3 regions of the Propionibacterium acidifaciens genome follow, and region 2 is predicted to be linked to each of the others. Evidence: riboswitches for the same ligand, from Rfam matches in the RefSeq annotation. Region 2 holds a riboswitch; each other region holds the start of a gene.

Region 1 (9,503 bases), 260 kb from region 2:
CCCTCTCCAGCCGGTGGGGGCCGGCGCTGAGCACGCCCCCGACGAGCTCGTCCGCGAGCTCCGTGGTCGTGAGGTCGAGGACGCCCGTCACGAGACCGGACTCGACGAGCTTCTCCATGGCGCGCCCGCCGGCGCCGGTGGCGTGGAAGACGAGGACCTCGTAGCCCAGCTCGTTCAGGCGCTCGCGGGCCTCGTCCGCGGCGGGCGTGGTGAGCCCGAACATCGTGATGGCCACGACCGGCGGCCGGTCGGCGTCAACGGGTTCGCTCCGGCGCCTCTCGCAGGCCCGGGCCATCGCGGCGATGCCGGCGCACGCATTGCCGAGGATCGGCGCCGAGACGTCGTTGACGCCGGCGATGTCCACCACCGAGTACATGATCGTCGCGTCCACGTCGCCGACGTAGGGCCTCACGTCCCCCGACGCCATCGTCGAGACGAGCAGTTTGGGCAGACCGACCGGCAGCGCCTGCATCACGGCCCCGACGACCGAGCTGCCACCGGAGCCGCCCACCCCGAGCAGACCCTGGATGCGTCCCTCCCCGGCCATCGCGCGGGCGAGGACCGCCGCCCCGCGCGACATCGTCGCCATCGACCGTCCGCGGTCGCGGGCCGCCCTCAACTCCTCGGGGTCCTCCCCGGCCGCCACGATCACCTCGTCCGAGGTGACATCGGCCATCGGACTCCTCGAGAAGGAGCCCACGTCCATCATGCACGTCCCGACGCCGTGCTCGCGCAACCGTTCACGCAGCCAGGCGTACTCCTCGGCCTTGGTGTCGAGCGTGCCCACAAGCAGGACAACCGCCATGCTCTCACTCCTTCGTGATCCGCACCATGCCCACGACTCTAGGGGCGGAGGCCGTCACGGCGATGGGCCGGTTGGGAGCAATTGGTCCGTTCGCGGATCGCGGCGGGGAGAAGACTTGACCCATGGCAGTCATCAGTCGCACCGCCGCGGAGCTGTCGGCGATGCTGGGGCCATGGCAGGACGGCAGGGGCCCCCTGTCCTCGGCGCTCGCGGACGGGATCGCCGAACTCATCGACGCGAACATGATCCCGGCGGGCACGGCCCTGCCCGCCCAGCGCGAGCTCGCCCGGCAGCTGGGCATCGCTCGCGGCACCGTCACGAGCGCCTACGGGCTCCTCGAACAGCGGGGACGACTGCTGACCCGGACGGGATCGGGTTCGAGGGTGCGCGCCGAGCCGAGCGCCCCGGGCGCGAACCTGACCGGGCGCCTGTTCTCCTTCTCGGACGAGTCCCGCCGGCGGATCGACCTGTCGAGCGGCGCCCTCCCGGCCTCCGCGGTGGCCCGTGAGGTGATGGGGCAGATCCGCTTCGACGCCCTCCACGACTATCTGCCCACCAACGGCTACTTCCCGGCGGGGCTGCCCGCCCTGCGGACGGCCATCGCGGAGCGGCTGAGCCGCGACGGGGTGGCGACGGCGCCGGACCAGATCGTGGTGACCAGCGGCGCCCAGCACGCGACGTCCCTGGTGTTCGGCACCTATCTGACCGCCGGGGACGAGGTGGTCGTCGAGGATCCCAGCTATCGCGGCGCGCTGGAGACCCTCCGGACGAGAGGGGCCCGGATGAGGAGCGTGCCCTTCGAGCGGCACGGCATCAACCTGCCCCTCCTCGAGCAGGCCCTGGCGAAGAGGCCGGTGCTGGCCTATCTCCAGACCGGCGTCCACAACCCCACCGGCCTCGCGACGGACCCGGCCAGGCGCCGCCGGCTCGCCTCGGCGCTCGCCGGCGGCCGCACCCTCGCCGTCGAGGACTGCTGCTCCTACGACCTCACCCTCGAGGGCCGCCCCGGGCGGACGCTTGCGGGGCTCCTCCCGGACGACCGGCTCGTCTCGATCGGGAGCCTGTCGAAGCTCTTCTGGGGCGGGATCCGCGTGGGGTGGATCAGGACGTCCCGCTCCCGGGTGCGGACCCTTCTCGAGGCGCGCAAGGCCGTCGACCTGAGCACCTCGGTCATCGACCAGTTGATCGCCGTCCGCCTGCTCGAACGCGCGGACGAGGCGCGGCGCGAACGCGCAGCGATGCTCTCCGTCGCCAGATCCATCGCCGAGGGGCTCCTCCACGAGCACCTCCCCCGCTGGACGTGGCCGCCCGTCGACGGCGGCGCGGCTCTGTGGATCGACACCGGCGAGGACGCCGCGGCCCTCGCCGAACGGGCGAAACAGGCTGGTCTCCTCATCTCGGCCGGACCGAACTTCTCGGCCCACGGATCCCACCGGACGCATTTGCGGCTCCCCGTGGCCCGCGACCGCACGACCCTCGACAGGGCGCTGGCGACCATCGCCGGGCTGACCACCGACCGGCGCCGATGAGGTCCGTTCACAAGGACCCGAATCCGATCAAGGGTGCCGCCCCTGGTCGGGAGCGCCCCATGGATGCCGTGAACAAGCCTCGCATGACGTGCGGGAGTCCGGACCCCACGACGGAACCACCGCTCCACGCGCGCCGGCCCACCAGCCGGCCAGCCGTTCCCGCACGGCCCTCCCAGTGCCGGCATGGAATTCCATCCCCGCATGGGCGAATCATCCCCCCGGGCAATAGTGGTCATCGACCTCTGTCACCACGCCGCCTTCGTCCGTGAACATGGCATAGCGCACAGCAAGATGCGAGGGCATGATTGCCGCTTCGTCCTCATAAAGAGGGTAGCAGTAGCCATGGCCGCCGCACTCCTCTGCTTCGCCGTACCTTTCTTCGACCTCGGTGATGCTGCTTCCGATGATCCAATCGTCGTCATACTTCAACCGGATGAGACCGTAATGCCCACCGAGCGCCCACCAGAATGCCGTGCTCCCCAGCAGATGGATGGTCATCAGGGTTGCACCGGCGCTCAGCACGACCCTTCTGCGAGCCCGCACGGCCGCACCACCGGAAATGATGGCGACAACCGCAGCGACGATGACGAGGAGCACTCCGAGCGCATGGAGCAAGAAAAATAAGGACGTATACCTGTCTCCCGGATCAGAGACGGACGCGAGAATCGCGATGGCAACAATCACCAGTCCGGCCGCAAGGAGCACAGGCGCCCATCCCCTTCTCCTCTCCCCTGCTCGTTCCACTCTTCAACTCCCTCCGGGGGTCATGCAGCACTCTTCGCCTCGGACGACGGCCATCGCCCTCGAATCCTGCGGAACAGTCTTGCACGGCCCTCGGCGCCTCCGCCGTTCCTCCCGGCCCCGGCGACCGCCCTGCCTCACCCGCCACCGTCCCCACCGGGATCCGGTCCGGTCCCCCCGCCCGCGTCCTCCCCCGCCGCGGCGATGTCCGAGCGCAGATACTGGAACAGCGGCGGCCCGTCCGGGTCGGGGTGGAGCACTCGCACCTCGACCCTGTAGACCTCGCGCACCACCTCGGCCGTCAGCACCCGCGCAGGCGGCCCGTAGTGCACGGCCCGCCCGTCCTGGAGCACGAGCACCTCGTCGCAGTAGGCGGCCGCCAGGTTGAGGTCGTGCAGGGCGACGACGACGGTCAGCCCCGTCGCCCGCACCCGGTCGAGCATGTCGAGCTGGTGGGCGATGTCGAGGTGGTTCGTCGGCTCGTCGAGCAGCATGATGCGGCCCTCCTGCGCGAAGGCCCGGGCGATCTGCACGCGCTGCTGCTCGCCGCCCGACAGGGACTGCCAGTGGCGCTGCAGCAGCTGCTCGACGCCCGTCTGCCGCGCGGCGCGTCGAACGACCCCGCGGTCGTGCCGGCTGATGCCGGACCAGCGGCCGCGGTGCGGGATGCGCCCCAGGTCGATGACGTCCTCGACGATCACGTCCTGCTCGGTCGTGGCCTGCTGCTGCACGGCCACGAGGGTGCGGGCCATCTCGCGGCGGCCCCACTGCGAGTAGTCGCGCCCGTCGAGGCTCAACTCGCCGTGGTCGGGCGCGACGAGCCTCGCCAGGACGTTCATGAGCGTCGACTTCCCGGCGCCGTTGGGCCCCAGCAGCCCCAGCACGTGGCCGGGGACGGCGGTCACGTCGATGCCGTCGATGATGACCGTGCCGCCCGCCGACCAGCCGACGCCCTTCGCCTCGAGCCTCATCGGGAACCCCTCCTCCTCGACAGCAGCACGGCGAACACGGGCACGCCGACCATCGCCGTGATGACGCCGACCGGCACCTCCAGCGGGGCGAACGCCGAGCGGGCGATCGTGTCGGCCCACAGCAGGAAGATCGCGCCGAGCACCGCCGAGACCGGCAGCACCCCGCGGTGCCGCGAGCCGACGAGCATGCGCGCCATGTGCGGCAGCACCAGGCCGACGAAGCCGATGGCCCCGCTGGAGGCCACGACGACCGCGGTGAGCAGGGCGGTGAGCACGAGCAGCGTCACCCGGGTGCGCCGCACCGCCACCCCCAGCGAGGCCGCCTGGCGCTCGCCGAAGGTGAAGGCGTCGAGCGAACCGGCCATGCCCAGGGCCAGCGCCATGATGACGGCGAAGCCCGCCGCCGTCTGCGCCACGTCGGTCCAGGAGGCGCTGGCCAGGGAGCCCATGAGCCAGTACAGGACGCCGCGCGTCGTGTTCGCGTCGGCCCCGACCATGATGATGAACGAGGTGAGCGCCGAGAAGCCCTGCGTGACGGCCACGCCGGCCAGCACGATCTTGTCGGTCGTCCCGCCGGCCAGTCCGGCCAGGGCGAGCATGATCGCGAACGCGCCGAGGGCGCCGACGAAGGCGCCGCCCGACAGGCCGAGGGCCGAGCCGACGCCCAGCACGAGGACGAGGACCGCACCGGTCGAGGCTCCCGAGGAGACGCCCAGCAGATAGGGCTCGGCCAGCGGGTTGCGCAGCAGCGACTGCATGATGACCCCGCAGATGCTCAGCGAGGCGCCGCAGGCGGCGGCCAGCAGGACGCGCGGCAGGCGCAGCTGCCAGACCATCGCCACCTGGAGCGTCGTGAGGCCCGGATCGCCGGCCAGGTGCAGCCTGCTGGCCAGCACCGACCACACCTGGCCGACACCGAGGTCGGCGGGGCCGAAGGTGATGGCCGTCACCACCGACACTGCGAGGAGGACGACGCCGACGGCGGTGACGAGCCCGGCGTTGAACCGCCCGGAGCGCGCCATGGGCCGCGGGCTCATCGCAGCCCGTACTGCTTCAGACCGGCGCCGATCTTCTCGGCCAGGTCGACGGTGCGGATCGACGGGTTCATGTCGCCGCCGGCGACGATGATGAAGCGGTCGTTGCGCACCGCGCCCATCTGGGCCGTGACCGGGTTGGACCTGAGGTAGTCGATCTTGGCCTGCGCCGTCTCGGCGGTCTGCGACTTGCGGGTGAGGTCGCCGAGGACGAGGACGTCGGGATTCTTGGCGGCCAGGTCCTCCCAGCTGACCTGCGGCCACTCCTTGGCGTCGTCGGAGTAGACGTTCGTCACCTTGAGGTCGTTGGAGATCATCTGCGAGGCGCCGGTGCCTCCGGCGACGTACGGGGACTCGGAGTTGGCGAACCAGAAGGCGGCGCTCACCTCGCCGCCGTCGACGTTCGCGCCGGAGACGGCGGCGTCGAGGCGGCCCCGCAGCGAGTCGACCAGCTCGTTGCCCTTGTCGGGCACGCCGTGGATGGCGGCCAGGTCGTCGATCTCCTGGTAGATGTCGTCCATCGCGAGCACCTCGGACCTCTCGGAGTCGCCGTCCCCGCTGTCGCCCTTCTCGCACTGGTTCGGGGCGAGATAGGCGGGCACGCCGAGGTTGGCGTAGCTGGCGTAGGAGCCCGAGCCGGTGTCGTCGAGCGTGTTGGGGAACGACGCCGAGACGAAGTCGGGGCTCGCCGCGAGGACCGTCTCGAACGAGGCGTTGTTGTCGGCCAGACGCGGGACCTCGTCGTTCTCGGCCTCGAGACTGCTCAGCACCGGATCGGTCCACGTGGCGGTGCCGACCATCGTGTCGGCGACGCCGAGGGAGAGCTGGATCTCGGTGGACGACTGGTTCAGCGAGACGGTGCGCTCGGGGGCCTTGTCGAAGTGCAGCTCGTGGCCGCAGTTGGTGATGGTCAGCGGGAAGCCGCCCGCGGCCGAGCCGGACTGCGTGGACGAGTCGCCGGCATTGCCCGAGCAGCCGGCGAGCAGCAGCGAGGCGGCGGCCAGGCCGATGAGCGGGGTGCGGATGCGCATGATGTTCGTTCCTCCTTGCGATGGCCCGGTGGACGGGGGACGCCGTGGCACGGGCGGCGTCCCGGTCGCGCGCTCGCGGAGCCGGGCGGGCGCGGGCGGCGATGGTGCAGATGGGTGCGGGTCAGCCGGATTCGGCGAGGGCCCCGGCCAGGGCCTCGGCGAGGTCGACGGTGCGCATCGACGGGTCGAGCGAGGAGCCAGGGACGATGACGTAGCGCCTGTTGCGCACCGCGTCCATCTGGGCCGTGACCGGGTTGGACTCGAGGTGGGCGATCTTGTCGTCGGCGGTGTCCCCGGACTGCATGGCGCGCTTGAGGTCGCCGAGGACGAGGACGTCGGGGTTCTTGGCCGCGACGTCCTCCCAGTTCACCTGCGGCCATTCCTCGTCGGAGTCGGCGTAGATGTTCGTGGCTCCGACGGTGTCGGCGGCGATCTGCGGGGCCCCGATGCCGCCCGCGCTGTAGGGGACCTCGTCGGAGGAGTACCAGTAGAAGACGGTCCTGCCCCGGGAGCCGGCATCCGAGGCCGTCCTCGCGGCCGCGTCCATGCGGGCCCGGAGCTCGCCGACGAGCTCGTCGCCGCGCTCTGGTACGCCGTGGATGGCGGCCAGGTCGCGGATCTCCTGGTGGATGTCGTCCATCGTCAGGCGCCGGCCGGTCGTGTTGTTGTTGACGATCGTGCACTCGTACTCGGGCAGGTACGCCGGGATGCCGAGCTCGGCGAACTTCGACTGCGGGGCGACGCCCTCGTCGGTGAAGGTGTACTCGAAGGCCGCGGTGACCAGGTCGGGGTTCTTGTCGAGCACCGTTTCGAGCGACGGGTAGTTCATGGCGAGCTGCTCGATCGAGGAGTTCTCGTCGGCGTACTCGTCGAGCACCTGGTCGGACCAGGCGGCTGTGCCGACCATCTGCGGGCCGGCCCCGAGGGCGAGCTGGATCTCGGTGGAGGCCTGGTTGATCGTCACCGCGCGTTGGGGAGGCGCGTCGAAGTGGAGCTCCTGGCCGCAGCGGGTCATCGTCAGCGGGAAGCCGGCCTGGACCGAGGCCGGGGCGGACGAGGATCCGGCGCCCGCCGAGCCCGACGAGCAGCCCGCTGCGATGAGCGCGCAGCAGCAGATGACCGTACCGATGCGGATGGCAGGGGGAATTGTCCGCCCCATGGCGGTTCTCCTTCGAGGTCGGGGTGCATGCGCGGCACCCGCTGCCTGCGCCCCGTCCTCGGGACGCGTCACCGATCGGTCTTCGGACTCGGGCTCGCCCGCCGGGATCGTCCTTCCCAGGCCGTGGTGCCCAGTGGATCGTCGATCCGGCGTCACCCATACCGCTGCGCGTCAGTTCCGGCCTCGCACCGGATTCCCTGCTCCTGCGAGCACTCGATGACGCGAGCACCATATCCCATTGCCGTCGTCAGGACGAGCAGGGGGCAGCGGCCCGCCAGCACCGACGACGACTCAGTACGATGCGTCCCGAGCACCGAGCGGCTGCACCGCCATCGGGGGACTCAACGACGCGCAGGGACTCGACGGCGCGTCCCGCCGACAGCACGGGCGGCGCAACCCGGGCTCCGACGCCGCCCGCATCCGGAGGGCGCGCCCTCCGGATGCGCCGCGCCCGGCGCGGACCGCTTCCCCTTCGTGGCCTCGGCAGTTATCGTGATCCTGAGGCGTTCGTCGCGCCGCTCCACTCTCCGCGCCCGCGGGCGCGGGTGACGCGTGACCGTCGCGACCGCGAGAGCGCGCCGCAGGCCCGACCGGGCCGGGCGCGCTCCCACGAACAACAGAAAGCAGAGAACCGTGAATCGGGACCTTCCCCTTTACTCGAAAACGGCTTCTCGTGCCGGGCACCGCCGGTGGCGTCCCGCACGAGTCGCGCTGTCCGTCGCGGTGGCGTCCGCCCTGCTCCTGGCCCAGGGAGCCGCGAGCGCCCGCGCCGACGACCTCGATGACCAGTACGCCGCGCTCCAGGACCAGATCGCCGGTTCGTCCGGCGCCGTGTCCGACGGCTACGCAGCCCTCGACGCGGCGATGAGCGCCCTCACGGCCTCCCGCGACGAGCTGGCCGGCGCCCAGCAGGCCGCCGACGCCGCGAACCGGGCCCAGCAGGACGCCCAGAGCGCCGCCGACGCCGCATCGGCCGCCCTCACCACGGCCCAGGACAACCGGCAGGCCGCGCAGAGCGAGGTCGATGCCGCCCAGACGCGGGTCGACACGGCCAAGCAGGAGGTCGGCATGGTCGCCAGCCAGGCCGCCCAGCAGAGCACCGGGCTCACGAGCATCGCCCTGCTCATCGGCGACGGATCGACCAACCGGATCAGCAACCGCGTCCAGTGGGCCAACCAGTCCTTCTCGGCCACCGAGACCAAGGTGAACGCCTACCAGGACGCCCTCGACGAGCTCCAGACCAAGCGGGACGCGCTGGTGACGGCCGAGAACGACGCCCAGACCGCCCGCGACAACGCGGTCGGACAGCTCGACGCCGCCCGGACCGCCGCCCGGACCGCCGCCGACGCCGCGGCGACAGTCCAGACGAGGGTCGACGCGAACCAGGCCGCCCTGGCCACGGCCCAGGAGCTCGTCGACCAGGCGGTGTCCGACGACGAGACGCTGAAGGGCCGGGCGGGCGACCTGGCCGCGCGGATCCAGGCCCGCGACGAGGAGGCCGCCGCCGCTGCCGCCGCCTCCGCCGCAGCGGCCGCCCGGTCCAGCGTCGAGGCGGGGGCCAGTTGGCTCACGGCGAACATCGCGCCCGGGCAGATCGCTCCGTACAGCGTCGACGAGGCCGTGTCCACGGCCCGGTCGCTCGAGGGGAACATGTACTACGGGAACATGTGCCTGGCCCTCGTCGCCGCCTTCTACGGCTACACCAGCTCCGGGGTGAACTCGGCCACCGACGCCGCGGCCACCATCGAGGCGGCCGGGCAGATGCAGCACGACACCTCGAACATCCCCGTGGGCGCCCTCGTCTGGTACGACGGCACGCCCGCCGGCAATCCCTACGGCCACGTGGCCATGTACGCCGGCAACGGCATGATCTACTCCAACGGCGCGGCGAACGGCGGCGTCGGGATGATCTCGCTCGACACACCGTCGGCGGGCTGGGGCGAACCGCTCATCGGCTGGTCCAGCGTCTGGCTGCCGAATGCGACCGCCTGAGCCTTCGGCGGGCCTCCCGCGCGGGCACGGCTCGTCGAACCGCGCCGCAGGCCGCGCGAGGACGCTCGGCGGCCGTCTCGCCGCGGCGTTCGCCGCCGTCTGCCTGTGCGGCTGCGCCGCAGCGCCCGCGACGAGCACCCCCGCGTCCTCGACGGCGGCGACGCCGTCCGGGGCGTGGTCCGACGCGGCGGGCGCGTCCCTGCCGCAGGGCTGCGACACCGGCGGGCTCGGCCCCCCGGAC
Region 2 (9,503 bases):
GACGGCCTCGGCGTAACGGCGCACGTCGGTGAACTCGCGTCCGCCGGCCAGGTCGACCGCGACGATGCCGTCACCCGGGTACTCGGCCGGTGTCACGGCGATCTCCGGGTGCCCGCCGTACTCGTGCAGGAGCAGCGTCAGGAAGGCCATGGTGTGCACCGGGGTCATCGCGTGGAAGCACCGCAGCAGCGTTGACAGGTTGGCCAGGTCGGCCCGGAACCGCTCTGGTTCGGCGCCCTCGGCGCTGGTCGGTTGCGCACCAGGGCCGGCGGGCCCGATGGGGACGCCGCCGGGGGCGGGTCGCACGGCGCCCAGGCGCAGCCTGTCGGTGAACAGATGCCCCGGAGGCAGCAGGTCGCCCTCGTAGGCCGCCACCGGCCCGGCCAGCGCGTCGGTCCAGGCCCGCGGCGCGCCGCTCAGGTCGATGGCGAGGAAGTCGCTGTTCGCCACCGCCCCGGGCAGCCGCGCCGCATCCTGCGGCGATGGGGGACTGGTGGCGTTGAACAGCCGGAGCTCGCAGGCCCCGGGATGGGTCCGAGCCAGCTTCCGGTCGGCCGCGATGAAGGCCGACAGCAGATCGGGACACACGCTGATGATCGTGATGCGCAAGACCGTTTCCCCCTGGATCGACCGCCGCCTCGTCCCGGGCTGCCCGCGTCGGCCGAGCGGCCGCCGTGCCCCGCCGGCAGCAGGACGGATCTTCACGTCATCAGCTTAGCCTTGCCTGAACGGCATGGCGTCGCCTGAATGACACGGCGTCGCGTCCCGTGTCCGGGCCCCGCCCGGGGCTCCGGACCGGCGCCCCGCCCCGGGCGGTGTGCGGCCGTGCCGTGTTCGCCCGGGGACCGAGCACGGCCTCGGTGCGCGGGGCGCCGATGGGGGCGGTCGCATCGTGCTGCGGGGCCGCGCCGCTCGCCATGGTCGGGGCGGGCCCCGCGCGGCCTCCTCGACCGCGTCATGGCTCCCTCCCCGACCCGGCGGGACGGCATCAGTGCCCGCCATCGTGGCGACTCCGCCGGGGCTCCTTCCCGACCCGGCGGGACGGCGGCCGCGTCCGAGCGCCGGACACGACGCGGCCCCGGGCGGGTGCGAATACACTGCCGCCCGTGGCAGAAGAACCCGCTGGAGCCCGATCCGCTCAGCCCCCCGACGCGGGCGGCGAACGCCCCGCCTCCGCCACCGGGCGTCCAGCCGCGGAGCCGGCTTATGCGAGCACGGGCGCCCGGTTCTACCCGATCATGCTGGCCGCCATGGCCGTCGTCATCGTGCTGTCGGGCATCGGCGGATCGAAGGCCGTCCAGCTCGGCCCGATCCTCACCGACGGCGCCTTCTTCATCTTCCCGTTCAGCTACGTCCTCGGCGACTCGATCACCGAGATCTACGGGCCCCGGGCCGCCCGCCAGGCCATCACGACGGGTTTCGCCGTCAACATCGTGAGCTCGTCGATCTACTGGGTGATCATCGTGCTGCCGGGCCTGTCGGACGGTAGCAACGCAGCCCGCGACGCCGCCTTCCGGCTGGCCCTCGGCCCGGTGTGGCAGGTCGTCCTGGCCGGCGTCGTCGGTTTCGCCGGGGGGCAGAGCACCAACTCCCTCATCATGTGGCTCGGCAAGCGGCGCAACCACGAGAAGGGCCTGTACGGCCGACTCGTCTCGTCGACCGGTGCCGGCGAACTCATCGACACGCTGCTGTTCTGCCTCATCGCCGCGCACGCGATCGGCCTGACCGCGGTCGGGCAGGTCGTGAACTACACGATCGTCGGCTATCTGTACAAGATCGCCCTGCAGTACGCCCTCGTGCCGCTCACCGGACGCGTCATCGCGGCGATCAAGAGACGCGAGCCGAGCTACCGGGCGGCACTGGCCGCGGCCTGAGTCCGGCAGGCGGCCGGCGGAGCCGCCCGCCGGACCGGGCCGTGGCGATGGCGCCTCCCGGCCGGCCCGCCCCGGGCCGGCCGGCACGTGGGGATGCCGCCGGCCCCGCCCGTGACGGCAACAGCGCGGCGGGGGTCCGCCCCGAGCCGGGCGGCACGTGGTGACTCCGGCTCAGCCGGTGACCTCCTCCTCGATCGTGACGCCGTACGTGCTCTGGAAGTACTCCTGCGTGGCGGTCATGAGCTCGGCCGTCTCGGTCTGCGCCGAGTCCCAGCGGCCGTGCCCGGGGACCCGCCGGAGGCGCTCGACGCCGCGCTCGTCGTGTCCGCCCGAGCGCTGCTCCGCTGCGCCGAGGCGCTGTCCCGACTGTCGCCGGACGACCCGGAGCAGGCCGACAGGGGCAGCGCCGGGGCCGCTGCGAGAAGGGGGACCAGTGGCATCCCTGCTCTCATCGTTTCTCCTCGCCGTGATGGCCCCCCGCCCGGTGGGCGGGGTCCGGTGGGGCTCCTGGGCCGGTGGCCCGATGCGACCGCGGCACCACGACCGGCTGCCCGCTGACCGGGTCGGCGCTGATCCAGGTGTCCACGCCGAAGACCTGTTCGATGGTCTCGGCGTCCAGCGCCCGCGCCGGGGCGCCGGTGGCCCGCACGCGCCCGTCGGTCATGAGGACGGCGTTGTCGCAGTAGCGCGCCGTCTGGGTCAGGTCGTGCAGCACCATGACGACGGTCAGTCCGCGTTCGTCGTTGAGCTCGCGGACCAGATCGAGGATCTCGAGCTGGTGGGCGACGTCCAGGTAGGTGGTGGGCTCGTCGAGCAGGAGCACCCGCGGTTCCTGCGCCAGGGCGGCGGCGAGCCAGACGCGCTGCCGCTCGCCGCCCGACAGCGTCCCGATCCGCCGGTCGGCCAGCGGAGCGAGCCCGGTGCGGTCCAGCGCCGCCTCCACCGCGGCCCGTCCGCCGGTGTCGCGCGCCGCGAACCAGCTCTGGTGCGCGTAGCGCCCGTATCCGACCATGTCGGCCACCCGCGCATCCGGGCCGGCCTGCGCGTTCTGCCAGACCACGGCCATCGCCCGGCCGCGCCGCCGCGAACTCATCGAGGCGACCGGCTCGCCGTCGAGCAGCACCCGGCCCCGTGCGGGGGCGGTGCCGCACAGGGCGCGCACCAGCGTCGTCTTGCCGCAGCCGTTCGGCCCGGCGACCCCGTGGACGAGCCCCGGCGCCAGGTCGAGGTCGATGCCGTGCAGGATCTCCCGCCCGCCCAGCTCGACGACCAGGCCGCGCACCGACAGGCCGGCACTCGCCGGGTTCCCCGGGCCGCTCGCCGGGTTCCCCGCGCTGCTCACAGGGCCCTCCTCAGCAGGAAGAGGAAGAAGGGCACGCCCAGGGCGGTCATCGTGATGCCGACCGGGATCTCGATCGGCGAGAAGACCGTGCGCGAGAGGGTGTCGCTCGCGACGAGCAGGGCGGCGCCGGCCAGGATCGAGCCGGGCACGGTGAGCCGGTGGTCGGGGCCCAGCACCATGCGCACGAGGTGCGGCACGATGAGCCCGACGAAGCCCAGCAGCCCGACGGCGCTGACCGCGCTCGCGGCGAGCACCGCCGCCAGGGCGGTGAAGAAGACGCGGTTGGCCTGCACGTTCATGCCCATCGAACCGGCCGCGTCGTCCCCCAGCACCAGAACGTTCAGCCGCCGCGCGAAGCACAGGGCCAGCGCCAGGGCGACCAGCGAGTACGGCCACAGGCCGCGCACCTCGGTCCACCCCCGCATCGACATCGCACCGTTCATGAACATGAGGGCGCCGGCCACCCGGTCCGAGAAGAGCACCATGAACGCCGAGATGCCCGCCCCGCACAGCGCCGAGACGGCCACCCCGGCCAGGATGATCCGCAGCGGCTGGATGCCGCCCTCCCAGGCCAGCAGGAAGATCGCGGCAGCCGCCCCCATCGCACCGGCGAAGGCCGCCGGCGTGACGAGCGCGAGACGACTGGGGGCGACGAGCATGACGCCGATGCCGAGCAGCCCGGCCCCCGAGGAGACGCCGATGATGCTCGGATCGGCCAGGGGGTTGCTCATGACCGCCTGCAGGATGAGGCCGCTGACGGCCAGGTTCATGCCGACCAGGGCGGCGAGCAGCATGCGCGGCAGCCTGATGTCCCAGACGATCCGCCGCAGCGAGGCGTCGCGCCCGGTCAGGGCGTCGAGCATCTGGCCGATCGACAGGTGGACGGACCCCGCCCCGATGGCGTACAGGGCCCCGGTGACGAGCAGCACGGCCAGTGCCACGAAGACGCCGGTGCGGAACCAGCTGCGCTCGGGGAGGCTGCGGCGGGTCGTGCCGGGGGAGCGCCCGCCCCCGCTGGCGGTCGCCGCACTCATGCGTACTGCTCGGCGTCGCCGTAGACGTCGGGATGGACGCAGGCCGCCAGGTAGGCCACCGCGTCGCCGTAGTAGGGGCCGCCGTTGAGCAGGAAGTACTCCTGGGGCAGATAGGAGACGCGCCCCTCCCGGACGGCGTCGACCGCCTGCCAGGCCTGGTTGGAGGCGAACTCCTCGGCCATGCGCGCCCGAGCGTCGGCGTCGGTGTCCACCATGCTCGTGACGAGCACGTGGTCGGGCTGGGCGGCCACGATGGCCTCGATGTCGAGGGGCGTCGTCTCCGAGTCGGGGTTGTCGGGCGTCGACCCCGAGGCGATGTTCGTCAGGCGCAGGGTGCGGGCGATCTGCCCGGCGATCGAGTCGTCGAGCTTCACGGCCAGCGATGCGGCCGTGACGTAGACGATGACGACCGACGTCGACTCGTCCGGCAGCCGGCCGACCACCTCGTCGACCTGCTCGCTGATCCGGTCGATGCGCTCGGCGGCCGTGTCCTGGTGGCCCGTGAGCACGCCGAACGCCCGGTAGATCGAGTCGAGCTCGGCCTGGGAGCGCGCCCGCACCTGAAGGCCGCGGATGCCCAGTTCGCGCAGCCGGGACAGCACGGTGTCCTGGGCGCTGCCCATGACGATGACCAGGTCGGGCTCGTACGAGCTGACGGCCTCGATGTCGACGTTCGAGGTGGCGCCGACGGTCGGCACCGCCCGCATCGCCGCGTCGTTCTCCGGGACCGTCTTCACGTTGTCGGTGATCTGCACCGAGCAGACGGCCGTGCCGCCCACGTCGTACCAGATGTTCATGGCGGTGCCGGCCAGGATGCACACCCGCTGCGGCGCCGACTCGAAGTCGACGCTCCGGCCGCTGACGTCGGTGATGCTCAGCGGGAACTCGGTGCCCGTCATGGGCATCGGGTCGGCGCCGGTCGAGGTCGGCGGCGGCTCGCTCGGCGACGGTGCGCCCTGACCGCTCGAGCAGCTCGCGCCGAGCACCGACATCGCCGCGCACAGCACCAGGGCGAGTGTCCTGCCGGCCCGGCGGTGACGACGACTGGTGATGGGCATGACGGCCTCCTGCGATGGTGCGGACGCGGTCACCATACCCATGAACGGACTGAAAAATACAAGACCTTTGTGTGAAATTCTTTGCGAACTCCACAAGGAAATTCGTTGCCATCTCAGAAGGTGAGGCAGGGCTTCCGCCGGTGGACTCCCGCGGCTCCCGGGCGTCTTCGCACGACGACCGCAGGGCCGGGCGGGCCGGTGCGGTGACGGGCGTCCGCCCTGCGGTGCTCGTGCGGCCTCACCGCGGGGCGGGCGGGTCCGGAGGCCGGCGGTTCCCGACCGCCCTCCCGCGCGGCCATGGTCTCGACCAGGTGGTCGGCGTCTCGAAGACGCGGCCCGACCGCCTTCCCGCGCGGTCATGATGGCGGGGAGCCGCTCCCGCCGGTCGTGATCCGGGGCCGTCCGCTCCCGACCGCACTTCTCCCGGAAACCGCAGGACGATCGCCGTTGCCCGTACGGAGCCGGGCGCTCACCGCTGCCCGCCGAGGTGTGCACGGGCCGAATCCATGGGCCCCGGGGGTATGCGGTGGCGTCGTCTTGTGTACATTGAGAAGTGCTGGTTCGACCCATCGTCAGGTGGGTCGTCGCAAGAGGGAATTCCGGTGAGAGGCCGGAGCTGTCCCGCAGCGGTATATGGGAACAACGCCACAACGGGCACTGGGCCGCTCGGCCTGGGAAGCGGTGGCGTAGGAACCGGGAGCGATCCCGAATGCCCATGAGCCCGAAGACCTGCCAGCCGCAGCAGCGCCAGCTGCTGCGGAACGTGCCCCGCGGAGGGTCCACGGATCGAGGCGATCGGTGCCCGGCGATGCGCATCATCGTCGGCGTCGGTTCCCTCGGATCAGTGCCAGCGGTTCCGGCGAGCGTCTGCCGGGCGAGCCGGTGGGAGTCACCGGCGGACCCGCAGGTCCGGGAGTCGAGGCCGCGGACGGGCGCTCGGGTCCCGTGCTCGGCGCCCGCCGATGACCGGTCGGCAGCCAGTCCCCGGTGCGCCCTACCGCAGAGCGCACCTTGACCCTTCAGGAGCAGGAGTCGAATGAGCAACACCGAATCGGGCGCCCCCGCGGCCGAAGAGGCCACGCCCACGCAGCTCAGTCTCGCCGGCGATTTCCCGGCAGCCACCGAGGAGCAGTGGGAGATCGAGGTGGCCAAGGTTCTCAACCGTGGTCGTCCCCCGGAGAAGCAGCTGACCTTCGAGCAGTGCATGAAGCGTCTGACGGTCCACACCGTCGACGGCATCGACGTCAAGCCGATGTACAGGCGCGATGACGTCCCCGGTCCACTGGGCTATCCCGGGGTCGCCCCCTTCACCCGCGGCGCCGCCGTCCGCAACGGCGAGGCCGACGCCTGGGACGTGCGCGCTCTCCACGAGGATTCCGATGCGGCCTTCACCCGCAAGGCGGTCCTCACCGATCTCGAGCGCGGCGTCACCTCCATCTGGCTGCGCGTCGGCTCCGATGCCGTCGGGCCCTCCGACGTGGCCGAGGTGCTCTCCGACGTGCTCCTCGAGATGGCGAAGATCGAGGTCTCCTCCCGCGAGGACCAGAAGGCCGCCGCCGAGGCGCTCCTGGCCGTCTACGAGGCCTCCGACAGGCCCAAGGACCACGTCTTCTTCAACCTCGGCATCGACCCCACCGGCCTGGCCGCCCTCCGGGGCTCCGCCGCCGACCTGTCGGGGCTCGGCGAATGGGTCCGGCGCACCGCCGCCTACCCGAACGGCAATGCGATCACCGTCGACTCGACGATCTACCACAATGCCGGCGCCGGCGACGTGGCCGAGCTCGCCTGGGCGCTGGCCACCGGCGCCGAGTACGTGCGTGCACTCGTCGAGCAGGGCGTCGACGTCAACGAGGCCTTCCGGGCGATCGAGTTCCGCGTCACCGCCACCCACGACCAGTTCCTCACCATCTCCCGGCTGCGCGCGCTCCGCACGTGCTGGTCGCGGATCGGCGAGGTCTTCGGCGTGGACGAGGACAAGCGCGGCGCCCGTCAGAGCGCCGTCACGAGCTGGCGTGAGCTGACCCGCGAGGATCCCTACGTCAACATCCTGCGCGGCACGATCTCCACCTTCGCCGCCGCTGTCGGCGGCGCCGACGCCATCACGACCCTGCCGTTCTGCGCCGCCTTCGGCCTGCCCGACGACTTCGTCCGCAGGATCGCCCGCAACACCGGCATCATCCTCGCCGAGGAGGTCAACATCGGGCGCGTCAACGACCCGGCCGGCGGCTCCTTCTACGTCGAGTCCCTGACCGACTCGCTGGCCAGGGCCGGCTGGGCCGAGTTCCAGAAGGTCGAGGCCGCCGGCGGCATGGCCGCGGCCCTCGCCGGAGGCCACGTCGCCGAGGTCCTGGCGGCCTGCAACGCCGAGCGCGCCAAGCGTCTGGCCAACCGCAAGCAGCCGATCACCGCGGTGAGCGAGTTCCCGATGCTGGACGCCCGGACGATCGAGGTCAAGCCCTATCCGCCGGCGCCCGCACGCGGCGGCCTGGAGTGGCACCGCGACGCCGAGCCCTTCGAGCGGCTCGTCGACCGCTCCGCCGCGAACGGCGAGCGTCCGAAGGTCTTCCTTGCCTGCCTGGGCACCCGTCGCGACTTCGGCGGGCGCGAGGGCTTCTCGGCCCCCATCTGGCACGTCGCCGGGATGGAGACCCCGGAGGCCGAGGGGGGCACGGTCGACGAGATCGTCGCCGCCTTCAAGGCCAGTGGCGCCCAGGTCGCCGACCTGTGCTCGTCCGCCAAGGTCTACGCGCAGCAGGGCGTCGAGGTCGCGAGGGCCCTTCGCGACGCTGGCGCCAGGGCCGTCTACCTGTCCGGCGCCTACAAGGAGCTGGGCATCTCCGACGACGAGGCCGCCGGAATCTTCGACGGCCGGCTGTTCATGGGGATGGATGTCGTCGACATCCTCACCCGCACGTTCGATGTCATGGGGGTGGCCAAGTGAGCACTCTTCCTCGTTTCGATTCCATCGGTCTCGGCGACAGCCCGGTTCCCGGCTCCGCCGCCGAGGACTTCGCACGACTGGCCGAGGCGGCCGGCACCGGCGAGAAGTGGCTGACCCCCGAGCAGATCCCGGTCGGCACACTCTACGGAGAGGACGCCTACCGGGGCGTCGACTGGCTCGACACCTACGCCGGTCTGCCGCCGTTCACGCACGGCCCGTACGCCACCATGTACGCCTTCCGCCCGTGGACGATCCGCCAGTACGCCGGCTTCTCCACGGCGAAGGAGTCCAACGCCTTCTACCGCCGCAACCTCGCGGCCGGCCAGAAGGGCCTGTCGGTCGCCTTCGACCTGCCGACCCACCGCGGCTACGACTCGGACAACCCGAGGGTGGGCGGCGACGTCGGCATGGCCGGTGTGGCGGTCGACTCCGTCTACGACATGCGCGAGCTGTTCGCCGGCATCCCGCTCGACCAGATGAGCGTGTCGATGACGATGAACGGCGCCGTCCTGCCGATCCTCGCCCTCTACGTGGTGACGGCCGAGGAGCAGGGCGTCAAGATGGAGCAGCTGGCGGGGACGATCCAGAACGACATCCTCAAGGAGTTCATGGTTCGCAACACCTACATCTACCCGCCGCAGCCCTCGATGAGGATCATCTCCGACATCTTCGCGTTCGCCAGCGCGAACATGCCGAAGTGGAACTCGATCTCCATCTCCGGCTACCACATGCAGGAGGCCGGTGCCACGGCCGACATCGAGATGGCCTACACGCTGGCCGACGGTGTCGACTACATCCGCGCCGGCGAGTCCGTCGGCCTCAAGGTCGACCAGTTCGCCCCGCGCCTGTCGTTCTTCTGGGCCATCGGCACCAACTTCTTCATGGAGGTCGCCAAGATGCGCGCGGCCCGCATGCTGTGGGCCAAGCTCGTCCACCAGTTCGGGCCGAAGAACAACAAGTCGATGAGCCTGCGCACGCATTCGCAGACCTCCGGCTGGTCGCTGACCGCCCAGGACGTGTACAACAACGTCGTCCGCACCTGCGCCGAGGCCATGGCCGCGACCCAGGGGCACACCCAGTCGCTGCACACGAACTCCCTCGACGAGGCCATCGCCCTGCCGACCGACTTCTCGGCCCGCATCGCCCGCAACACCCAGCTGTTCCTGCAGCAGGAGTCGGGCACCTGCCGCGTCATCGACCCGTGGAGCGGCTCGGCCTACGTCGAGGAACTCACCAAGGACCTCGCCCTCAAGG
Region 3 (9,503 bases), 1.5 Mb from region 2:
CTCGTCGTCGGGCGTGCAGGACTCGGCCAGGTACGGCTGGGGCACCATCTTCTCGTCGAACTTGAACAACGACTCGCCGATGCCGTAGCGCATGCACGCCCAGGCGGCGTTGGGCTGGTTCGACGGGTCGAGGGACTCCTTGGAGAAGTTGGTGCAGCCGAACTTCAGCTCGGTGCCGCTCGAACCGCCGGAGTCGGACGACGAGCAGCCGGTCAGTCCGAGGCCGGCGACGACGGTTCCGGCCGCCGAGGCGGCCAGCAGGCCGCGGCGGGTGACGATGATTCCCTGCATCTCAATGCGCTCCTTCACGGTGGTGGGTGGTGGGTCAGGCCAGTGGGGCCGTGGTGAGTTCCACGACGGCCTCGTCGGGGCCGGCATGGCGGGGATCGAGGACGTCGCGCAGCGCGTCGCCCAACAGGTTGAAGACGATGACGGTCGCGCAGATCGCCGCGCCGGGGAAGATCATGAGCCAGGGCGAGTCGAGCAGGTAGGCGCGGCCCTCGTTGAGCATGAGGCCCCACTCGGCCTGCGGCGGCTGGGCGCCGAAGCCGAGGAAGGACAGGCCGGCCAGCTCGAGCATCATCGTGCCGATGTCGGTCGCGGCGGTGATGACGAGCGTCGGCAGGGCGTTCGGCAGCAGGTACCGGCGGATGAGGCGGCCCGGACGGGCACCGGTGAGCTCGGCGGCCGTCACGAAGTCGCTGTGGCGGATCTTCAGCACGAGGCTGCGCGCCAGCCGGGCGTACTTGGTCCAGCTGACGACGGCCAGGGCGATGATCGCATTGCGGATGCTGGCCCCCATGAGGCCGGCCACTGCGATGGCCAGGACGATCCCGGGGAAGGAGATCATCATGTCGGAGACCCGCATGATGACCGCGTCGACGAGGCCGCCCGCGTAGCCGGCGATGACGCCGAGCAGCGAGCCGACGACGGAGATGACGAGGACGAGGACGATCGAGGCGGCCAGCGAGACGCGGGTGCCGTAGATGACGCGCGAGGCCATGTCGCGGCCGAGCTTGTCCGTGCCGAACCAGTGCTGCGCGCTCGGCCCCTGGAAGGCCTCCGCCAGGTTGGCCTCGTAGGGGCTCATGGGGGCGATGACGCCGGCGAGCAGGGCGACCAGGACGATGACCAGGGCCAGCGCCGCGTGGACGCAGAACGCCCGGTGCGCGCCGAGGAAGCGACGGATGCGGTGCGATGGGCTCATGACCGGGCTCCTCGGCGGACGCGGGGATCGAGTCGGGCGTAGGAGACGTCGACCACCAGGTTGATGACCATGTAGATCAGCGCGATCCACAGCACATAGGTCTGCACGAGCGGGTAGTCGTACGAGGTGACGGCGGTGACCGCCATGTTGCCCAGACCGGGATAGGAGAAGACGACCTCGACGACCGCCGTGCCGCCCAGCAGCGAGCCGAGCGACAGGCCCAGCAGGGTGATGAGGGGCAGCTGGGCGTTGGGCAGGACGTGCCGGGTGAGGATGGCGCGCTCGGAGAGGCCGCGCGCCCGGGCGCCGACGACGTAGTCCTGGCCGAGCTCCTCGAGGACGGCCGTGCGCACCTGCCGGGTGTACTTGCCGATCATCGCGAAGGCCAGGGTCGCGGCCGGCAGGATGAGCCTGTCGAGGCCCTGCCCCGTCGAAACGACCGGCAGCCAGCCGAGTTTGAGGGCGACCGCCCAGATGAGGAGCAGGCCGAACCAGAAGTTCGGCATCGAGATGCCCAGGAAGCTGAAGCCGCGGACGAGGCGGTCGGCGATGCCGCCCCGGCGCACCGCGGCGAGCATGCCCAGCGGGACGGCGACGACGAGCATGAGCAGCAGGGAGGCCAGCGAGAGCTTGATGGTCGGCCACAGGCGGACGAGCATGAGATCGGCGACGGGCTTGTTCAGCGAGTACGAGGTGCCGAAGTCGCCGTGCAGGCAGTTGCCGAGCCAGGTGACGTACTGCACGAGGAAGGGCTTGTCGAGGCCGAGGCGCACCCGCATCTGATCGACCATCTCGGGGGTGGGCGTGATCCCCTGACTGGTGTACACGGCCTGAGCGGGATCGCCGGGCGCCAGCCAGACGAGCGTGAAGGTGATGAAGCTGATGCCCACCAGCACGATGAGGATCTGGCCCAGCCGTCGGGCCAGCCATCTGGGGTCCACGGGTCGAAGTCACCTCACGATCATGACGAGTGCCGTTCGTCACAACCGGATTCTCGTGACCCCGCGAGGGGCGCCCGGTCGCCAAGTGCCGCGGCGACGCGGAACGGTTCCCAGGCAGGTCTTCTGACTCGCGCCCCGGGGCGGTTGCCCCGACGGGCCCTCGACCTTCCCGACGGACGGTGGCCGGCTCACGCCGATGAGGACCCGGGACGCTCACAGCGGCGGTCCCGTCCGCGATTCCCACGCGGTTCCCTATTCTCCCGGACGACCCGTCGGGCCGGCCGGGCACCTGGGGGCGCTGCGCACGGGGGTGCGCAGCAACCCTTGCTTCGCGACAGCAGAGTACCAGCTGCCGCCGCCCCCGCACGCCGGACGCCCGCGATCGGGCACTCACCCGGGGCGAGCGCTGGACGGGGGCGCCGGACGGCGCCCGTGAGGCTCACGCCTCCCGGAACCCTCGACCGCGGGGCTCACGCCTCGCGGGGCACCGCGCCGAGGCGCTCGACGGCGAGCCGCACGGCGCCGTCGCGGGCCGCCGCCGCCTCGGCCTGGGTGAGCGTCCGGTCGGGCCCGCGCAGGCGCAGGCCGTAGGCGAGCGACTTGCGGCCCTCGCCGATCTGCGGGCCCCGGAAGACGTCGAAGAGCGCGATCGACTCGAGCAGCTCGCCTGCGCCCTCGACGAGGGCGGCCTCGACCTCGGACGCGGGGACCCGCTCGTCGACGATGAGGGCGACGTCCTCCTTGGCCAGCGGGAAGCCGCTCAGCGCGGTGACCTCGCCGCCGCCGGGCGCGCAGGCCACGAGCAGGTCGAGGTCGAGCTCGACGGCGCAGGTCCGCTCCGGCAGCCCGTGGGCCCGGACGACCTCGGGGTGCAGCTCGCCAGCGGCGCCGAGGACGACCCGTTCTCCGCCCGCGCCGCGCACCGACAGCTCGGCGCACCGGCCGGGGTGCCAGGGGGCGATCGACGCGGCCCTGCGCTCCAGCGTCAGGCCGAGCGTCGCGGCCGCGGTCTGGGCGAAGTGCACCGCATGGGTCCAGTCCGCCGGGACGGCGGCGTGGTCCCAGCCGCCGGGCAGCCACTGGCCGGTGAGCACCGCGGCGATCATGCGGGGCTGGTCGGGCAGTGCCGCGCGGATCGCGGCGATCTCGGCGTCGGAGGGACGATGGTCGACCTCGGGCATCGGGGCCGCCGGGGCGGGCCCGCCCCGGAAGACCGAGCCGGCCTCGAAGAGGGCCAGGTCGTCCTGGCTGCGCGAGATGTTGCGCCGGGCGGCGGCGAACAGCCCCGGCAGGAGGGTCGTGCGCAGGTACGGGGCGGTGTCGGCGAGCGGATTGGCCAGCCGCACGAGGCGGCGCCGCTCGTCGTCGTCGGGCAGCCCGAGGCCGTCGAGCTCGGAGTCGGAGAGGAAGGGCAGCGTGATGACCTCGACGAAACCGGCCCCGGCCACCGCGGCGCTGACCGCGCGGCGGGCGCGCTGGGCGGGGCTGAGGCCCCGGCCGGCGACGGCGCGGGGCACCCTCGGCTCGATGACGTCTAGGCCGAGCTTGCGGCCGACCTCCTCGACGTAGTCGTAGGGATCGCGCAGGTCGGTGCGCCAGGTGGGCGGGGTCAGGGCGAGTGAGGAGCCCCGCCTGCGGACCTCGACGCCGGCGGCGCGGAGCACCTCGACGACGCGGTCGGCGTCGATGCGGGCGCCCAGGATGTGCGCGGGCAGACCGGCGTCGATCGTCAGGGACGGCGGCTGGGGCACTCGGCCGACGACGGTGACGCCCTCGGCGATCGTGCCGCCGGCGTACTCGGCGAACAGTCGGGCGGCCATCCGTGCCGCGGCGCAGGCCACGCCCGGGTCGACCATGCGCTCGAAGCGACGGGAGGCCTCCGAGGGCAGCTTGTGGCGCCGGTAGGTGCGCCCGATCGTGCCGGGCGAGAAGTGGGCCGCCTCGATGACGACGTTCGTCGTCCCGTCGTTCAGCTCGGTGGTCCGGCCGCCCATGACGCCCGCCAGGCCGATGGGGCCCGAGTCGTCGGTGATGAGCAGGTCCTCGGCGCTCAGGGTGCGCTCGACGTCGTCGAGCGTGGTGAGCCGCTCGCCGGCGGCGGCCCTGCGCACGACGATCGGGCCCAGCAGCGCGTCGGCGTCGTAGCCGTGCAGCGGCTGGCCCGACTCGAGCATGACGTAGTTGGTGATGTCGACGGGCAGGCTGATCGCGCGCATGCCGGCGGCCTCGAGCCGGTGGCGCATCCACGTCGGGGTGGGCGCGTGCGGATCGATGCCGTTGACGCACAGGGCGACGAACAGCTGGCAGTCGTCCGACTCGACGCGCACCGGGTAGGCGTCCTGGGCCGGGTCGGGCACGCGACGCGAGTAGAGGTCGTTGTAGGGCACATCGAAGGCCTGCGCGGCCTCGCGGGCCAGGCCCCGCATCGACAGTGCATGGCCCAGGTCGGGGGTCACGTCGATGTCGAGGACCTCGTCGGGAACGCCGAGCAGCGCCATCGCGTCGGAGCCGAGACCGGCCCGGGCCGCCTCCGCCGGCGGGAGCACGATGATGCCGGTGCGGTCCTCGCCGATGCCCAGCTCGTCGGCGGCGCAGATCATGCCGTCGCTCATGTGCCCGTAGGTCCGGCGGGCGCTGATCCCGAAACCGCCGGCCAGCATCGCGCCGGGCAGCGAGACGACGACGTGGTCGCCCTTGGCGAAGTTGCTGGCGCCGCAGACGATGCCGCGGGCGTTCTCGATCTCGGGGTTGACCTCGGAGTCGTTGAACGGGCCCACGTCGACGCGGCACCAGCGGATGGTTTTCCCGTTGCGCTGGGGTTCCTCGACGAAGTCCAGGACGCGGCCGACGACGACCCGGCCGCTCACGTCGGCGCCGACGGTCTCGACGTGCTCGACCTGCAGACCCATCCGGGTGAAGGCGTCCGCCACCTGGGCGCAGGTCACGCCGTGCGGGAGCTCCACCAGATCGCGGAGCCAACTCATCGGCGCCCTCATCGCGCACCCCCCACCAGCGAACGACTGAATCTCACGTCGCCCTCGACGAAGTCGCGCAGGTCGGGGGCGTTGTTGCGGAACATGACGGTGCGGTCGACGCCCATGCCGAAGGCGAAGCCGGAGTAGACGTTCGGGTCGATGCCGGCGGCGACGAGCACGCGCGGGTTGACGACGCCGCAGCCGCCCCACTCGATCCACCCCTCGGAGCGGCAGGCGCGGCAGGGGCGCTCGGGGTCCCCGACCGAGGAGCCGTGGCAGACGAAGCACTCGAGGTCGACCTCGGCGCTCGGCTCGGTGAACGGGAAGTAGTGCGGGCGCAGGCGCGTGCGGATGTCGCCGAACATGGCCTTGGCCAGGTGGTCGAGGGTGCCCTTGAGGTCCCCCATCGTGATGCCCCGGTCGACGGCCAGGCCCTCGAGCTGGTGGAAGACGGGCAGATGGGTGGCGTCGTACTCGTCGGCGCGGAACACCTTGCCGGGGCTCACGACATAGACCGGGAGCGCGCGGTCGAGCAGGGTGCGCACCTGCACCGGCGAGGTCTGGGTGCGCATGATCGTGTGACCGCTCGGCGGATCGACGAAGAGCGTGTCGCTCATGAAGCGCGCCGGGTGATCGGGGGTGAAGTTCAGGGCGTCGAAGTTGAGCCACTCGGCCTCGAGCTCGGGCCCCTCGACGACCTCCCAGCCCATGGCGACGAAGACGTCGCACATGCGGTTGATGAGGGCGGTCAGCGGATGCTCGGCGCCCACCGGGTGCTCGACCACCGGGAGGGTCACGTCGACGCGCTCGGCCTCCAGCCTGGCCGCCAGCTCGGCGGCCTCGAGCTCGGCGGCGCGGGCCGCCAGGGCCTCGTTGACGCGGCCGCGGGCCCTGCCGATGAGCCGGCCGGCGTCCTTGCGCCGCTCCTTGGGCATGGAGCCGATGCTGTGGTTGGCGAGCGCCAGCGGCGACCTGTCCGCGGCGTGCGTCTGGCGCACCGCCTTGAGCTGCGCCGAGTCGGCCGCGGCGGCGATGGCCCCGAGGGCGTCGTCCACCATCCGCTCGATCTGCTCCGGGTCCAGCGACTCGCTGGTGCTGTCTGGCCCTGCCATGGGCTCCCCTCTTTCGTTCCGAACGGGCCGGCGCGGGCCGGCCGCACCCGACAAGTCTAGGGGCCGGCCCGGCAGGCCACCGCCCCGACTCGGGGAGCGGGACCGTCCTCAGTCCCCGGCGGGTCCGCCGCGGCCCGGATCCCCCGGCCGGCGCGTCGACTGCCTGCGCCCGAGCCAGAACAGCCAGCCCGCGGCGACGGCCGAGGCGACGAGCAGGACCGCCACGAGGACGTTGACGAACGCGCTCATCGCCGCGCCGCCCGCCGCTGCGCGCCGGCTGAAGCGTACAGGCAGATCGCCGCCGCCGTCGACAGGTTGAGGCTCTCGGCGCGGCCCCACATCGGCACGGCGACCGTCCGGTCGGCCGCGTCGAGCAGCGCGTCGGGCAGGCCCCACGCCTCGTTGCCCAGCAGCCAGGCGGTCGGGCGGGCCAGCTCGCCGCGGGCGTCGAGTTCGTCGAGGGGCTCCCCCGCCGCGTCGGCGGCCAGGACCCTCATGCCGTGGGCGTGCACCCACGCGATCGCCTCGTCCTCCTCGACGTCGGTGACGACCGGCAGGTGGAGGAGGCTGCCGACCGAGGCGCGCACGGTCTTGGGATTGGTGACGTCGACCGAGCCCCGGGTGAGGACGACGGCGTCCGCGTCGAAGGCGTCGGCGCAGCGCACGACGGTGCCGGCGTTGCCGGGGTCTCGGACCTGCGCGCAGAGGACGACGAGACGCGGCCGGACCAGCTCGGACAGCACGGCCCGCGGCCAGCGGCAGACGGCCACGACGCCCTGCGGCGTGACCGTGCCGCACAGCGAGCGCAGCTCCTCGGGACCGGCCCGCACGACCTCGACCCCGCGGGCCAGGGCCATGAGCTCGCCGTGGTGCCCGGGGTCGTCGACGATGAGCCGGACGACCGTGCCCGGGCGGCGCAGCGCCTCGCGCACCGGCTGGGCGCCCTCGGCGAGGAACAGGCCCGTCTCGGCGCGGGCCCGCCGCTGCAGGAGACGACGGGTCGAGCGCAGCGCCCCCTTCGAGAGAGGAGGGGCATCGGCGCCCGGCCCGTCGTCCACGGCCTCCGTCGGCACGGCCGGATCAGGCCGCGCTGGCGGCGGGCTGGTTCTCCTTGGCGACCTTCACCAGGGCCGAGAAGGCGGCGGGGTCGCTGACGGCGAGGTCGGCGAGGATCTTGCGGTCGACCTCGATGCCAGCGGTCCTCAGACCGCTGATGAAGCGGTTGTAGGTCATGCCCTCGGCGCGGGTCGCAGCATTGATGCGCTGGATCCACAGCGAGCGGAAGTCGCCCTTGCGGGCCTTGCGGTCGCGGAACGAGTAGGTGCCCGAGTGCAGCACCTGCTCCTTCGCCTTGCGGTAGAGGCGCGACCGCTGGCCGCGGTAGCCAGAGGCCTGCTCGAGGATCTCGCGGCGCTTCTTCTTCGCGTTCACTGCGCGCTTGACGCGTGCCATGGTTCTACTCCTTGCTTGGGATCAGATGGGGGCCGCGGCCTCAGATGCCGAGCATCCTGCGGGCCTTCTTGGCGTCGCCCTTGGCGAGCGTCGCGTCGACCGAGAGGCGACGGGTGCGCCTGGTGGGCTTGTGCTCGTTGAGGTGGGCCTTGCCCGCGCGAGCGTGCACGAGCCTGCCGCTGCCGGTCACCTTGAAACGCTTCTTCGCACCGGTGTGCGTCTTCATCTTGGGCATCTGTCGCTCCATTCACTTCGTCCGGCGTCCACCGACGCCGGCTGCTCCTCGGATCGGCCTGCGGGCCGGCGGCTCACAGGTCGATGTCCGGATCCATGTTGTCGGCGGGGCCCCGCTTCTTCTTCCGGGGCTGCTTCTTGGCGGCCTCGCGCAGGCGGGCCTCCTCGGCCTTCTCGGCGGCGGCCTCGTCGGCGCGCCGGGCCTGCCGGCGCGCCTTCTCGGCCTCCTGCTCGGTGCGGGCCTCGCTCTTCTTGCGGGTGGGCGCCAGCACCATGTGCATGTTGCGGCCCTCCTGCTTCGGGTTCTGCTCGATGACACCGTCGGCGACGACGTCGTCGGCCAGCCGCTTGAGCAGGTTGAACCCGAGCTCCGGGCGGGACTGCTCCCGGCCCCGGAACATGATGGTGATCTTCACCTTGTCACCGCCGCGGAGGAAGCGGACGACGTGACCCTTCTTGGTCTCGTAGTCGTGCTCGTCGATCTTGGGACGGAGCTTCATCTCCTTGATGACGGTGTTGGACTGGTTGCGTCGGGACTCGCGGGCCTTCTGGGCGTTCTCGTACTTGAACTTGCCGTAGTCCATGAGCTTGCAGACGGGCGGGCGCGCGGTCGCCGCGACCTCGACGAGGTCGAGATCGTGCTCGCGGGCGAGCTGCATCGCCTGCTCGACGCGGACGATGCCGATCTGCTCGCCGTTGGGCCCGACCAGGCGGACCTCGGGGACGCGGATGCGCTCGTTGATGCGCAGTTCGTTGCTGATTGTGTCCTCCAATGTGTGACCGTCGGGACCGGCGCACGAGAAAGGCCTCCGCCCGCGGGCGGAGGCCTGGTCATGACCCGACCGGACGCCGACGGGGACGATGTCCCGCCCGGCCGCACGGCCAGGCGTCCTGCACTGGAACTGACCCGCCGCGCTGCCGCGGCAGGGTGGGAGATCGGGCCTCCACTTGCGTGCTGAGGGCGCCCTCGGACGCCGGTCAACTCGGCCAGTCTAGACCAGCGGGCCGCGCGGGTGAAATCCGGCCGGTGCGCGACGCCGGGCGCGGCGACGGGGGACGCATCCATGCGGCGGAAGGGGGTTCGTGTGAGAGTCTGGGGGCATGAACGCCCAGACCCTCGCTCTCGTCGTCTCCGCCGCACTGGCCGTCCTCGGCCTGCTGTACGCCGTCCTCGGGTGGCGCCGGCGCCGCAGTCCCCGCGCCCTCCTCCACGGCATCGCCGTCGCCGTCTTCTTCGTCGGGGCATGGCTGACCGGCGTGATGGAGCTCCTCGCGAACGCGGCGCACGGCCTCGTCGACTGGACCCGCGGGCAGAGACTGGACGCGATGATGTGGGCCGGCATCGTCTGCGCCGGCCTCGGCGTCGTCCTCTACGTCATCGCCTCGTTCCTGTCCGGCGTCAGCCGCGCCGAGGGCAGGCAGCGCCGTGAGGCCGCCATGCAGAAGCGCCTGGGCGTCACCGGTGCGCCCGCCCCCCGGGAGCCCGCCGGGCCCGACGGGGCGCCGGCCGCGGAGGCGGCGGACAAGGCACCGGACGACTTCGACGAGGACGAGGTCACGGCGATCCTGGAGCGCCGCGGCA

Evidence for each region. Region 2 has a riboswitch for cobalamin ahead of mutA (methylmalonyl-CoA mutase small subunit). Riboswitches for the same ligand answer to the same signal wherever they lie in the genome.
Region 1: it holds a riboswitch for cobalamin, as region 2 does, so the genes downstream of both, EGX94_RS07645 (ABC transporter substrate-binding protein) here and mutA (methylmalonyl-CoA mutase small subunit) in region 2, are expected to answer to the same signal.
Region 3: it holds a riboswitch for cobalamin, as region 2 does, so the genes downstream of both, nikB (nickel ABC transporter permease) here and mutA (methylmalonyl-CoA mutase small subunit) in region 2, are expected to answer to the same signal.

The regions. Positions count from the first base shown of each region.
Region 1 is NZ_CP033719.1:1,811,479-1,820,981, reverse strand. It holds gene EGX94_RS07675 (Tm-1-like ATP-binding domain-containing protein) at 1-805, opposite strand, end outside; gene EGX94_RS07670 (aminotransferase-like domain-containing protein) at 928-2,334, shown strand; gene EGX94_RS07665 (hypothetical protein) at 2,545-3,018, opposite strand; gene EGX94_RS07660 (ABC transporter ATP-binding protein) at 3,213-4,046, opposite strand; gene EGX94_RS07655 (FecCD family ABC transporter permease) at 4,043-5,068, opposite strand; gene EGX94_RS07650 (ABC transporter substrate-binding protein) at 5,080-6,111, opposite strand; gene EGX94_RS07645 (ABC transporter substrate-binding protein) at 6,233-7,270, opposite strand; cobalamin riboswitch at 7,327-7,503, opposite strand; gene EGX94_RS07640 (coiled-coil domain-containing protein) at 7,994-9,262, shown strand; gene EGX94_RS07635 (hypothetical protein) at 9,249-9,503, shown strand, end outside.
Region 2 is NZ_CP033719.1:2,067,926-2,077,428, forward strand. It holds gene EGX94_RS08745 (cobaltochelatase subunit CobN) at 1-609, opposite strand, end outside; gene EGX94_RS08750 (queuosine precursor transporter) at 1,107-1,874, shown strand; gene EGX94_RS08755 (ABC transporter ATP-binding protein) at 2,323-3,216, opposite strand; gene EGX94_RS08760 (FecCD family ABC transporter permease) at 3,213-4,250, opposite strand; gene EGX94_RS08765 (ABC transporter substrate-binding protein) at 4,247-5,308, opposite strand; cobalamin riboswitch at 5,849-6,059, shown strand; gene mutA (methylmalonyl-CoA mutase small subunit) at 6,345-8,249, shown strand; gene scpA (methylmalonyl-CoA mutase) at 8,246-9,503, shown strand, end outside.
Region 3 is NZ_CP033719.1:468,960-478,462, forward strand. It holds gene EGX94_RS02035 (ABC transporter substrate-binding protein) at 1-291, opposite strand, end outside; gene nikC (nickel transporter permease) at 326-1,207, opposite strand; gene nikB (nickel ABC transporter permease) at 1,204-2,148, opposite strand; cobalamin riboswitch at 2,245-2,456, opposite strand; gene pheT (phenylalanine--tRNA ligase subunit beta) at 2,619-5,144, opposite strand; gene pheS (phenylalanine--tRNA ligase subunit alpha) at 5,141-6,235, opposite strand; gene EGX94_RS13260 (hypothetical protein) at 6,344-6,484, opposite strand; gene EGX94_RS02060 (TrmH family RNA methyltransferase) at 6,481-7,308, opposite strand; gene rplT (50S ribosomal protein L20) at 7,316-7,687, opposite strand; gene rpmI (50S ribosomal protein L35) at 7,728-7,922, opposite strand; gene infC (translation initiation factor IF-3) at 7,996-8,694, opposite strand; gene EGX94_RS02080 (hypothetical protein) at 9,023-9,503, shown strand, end outside.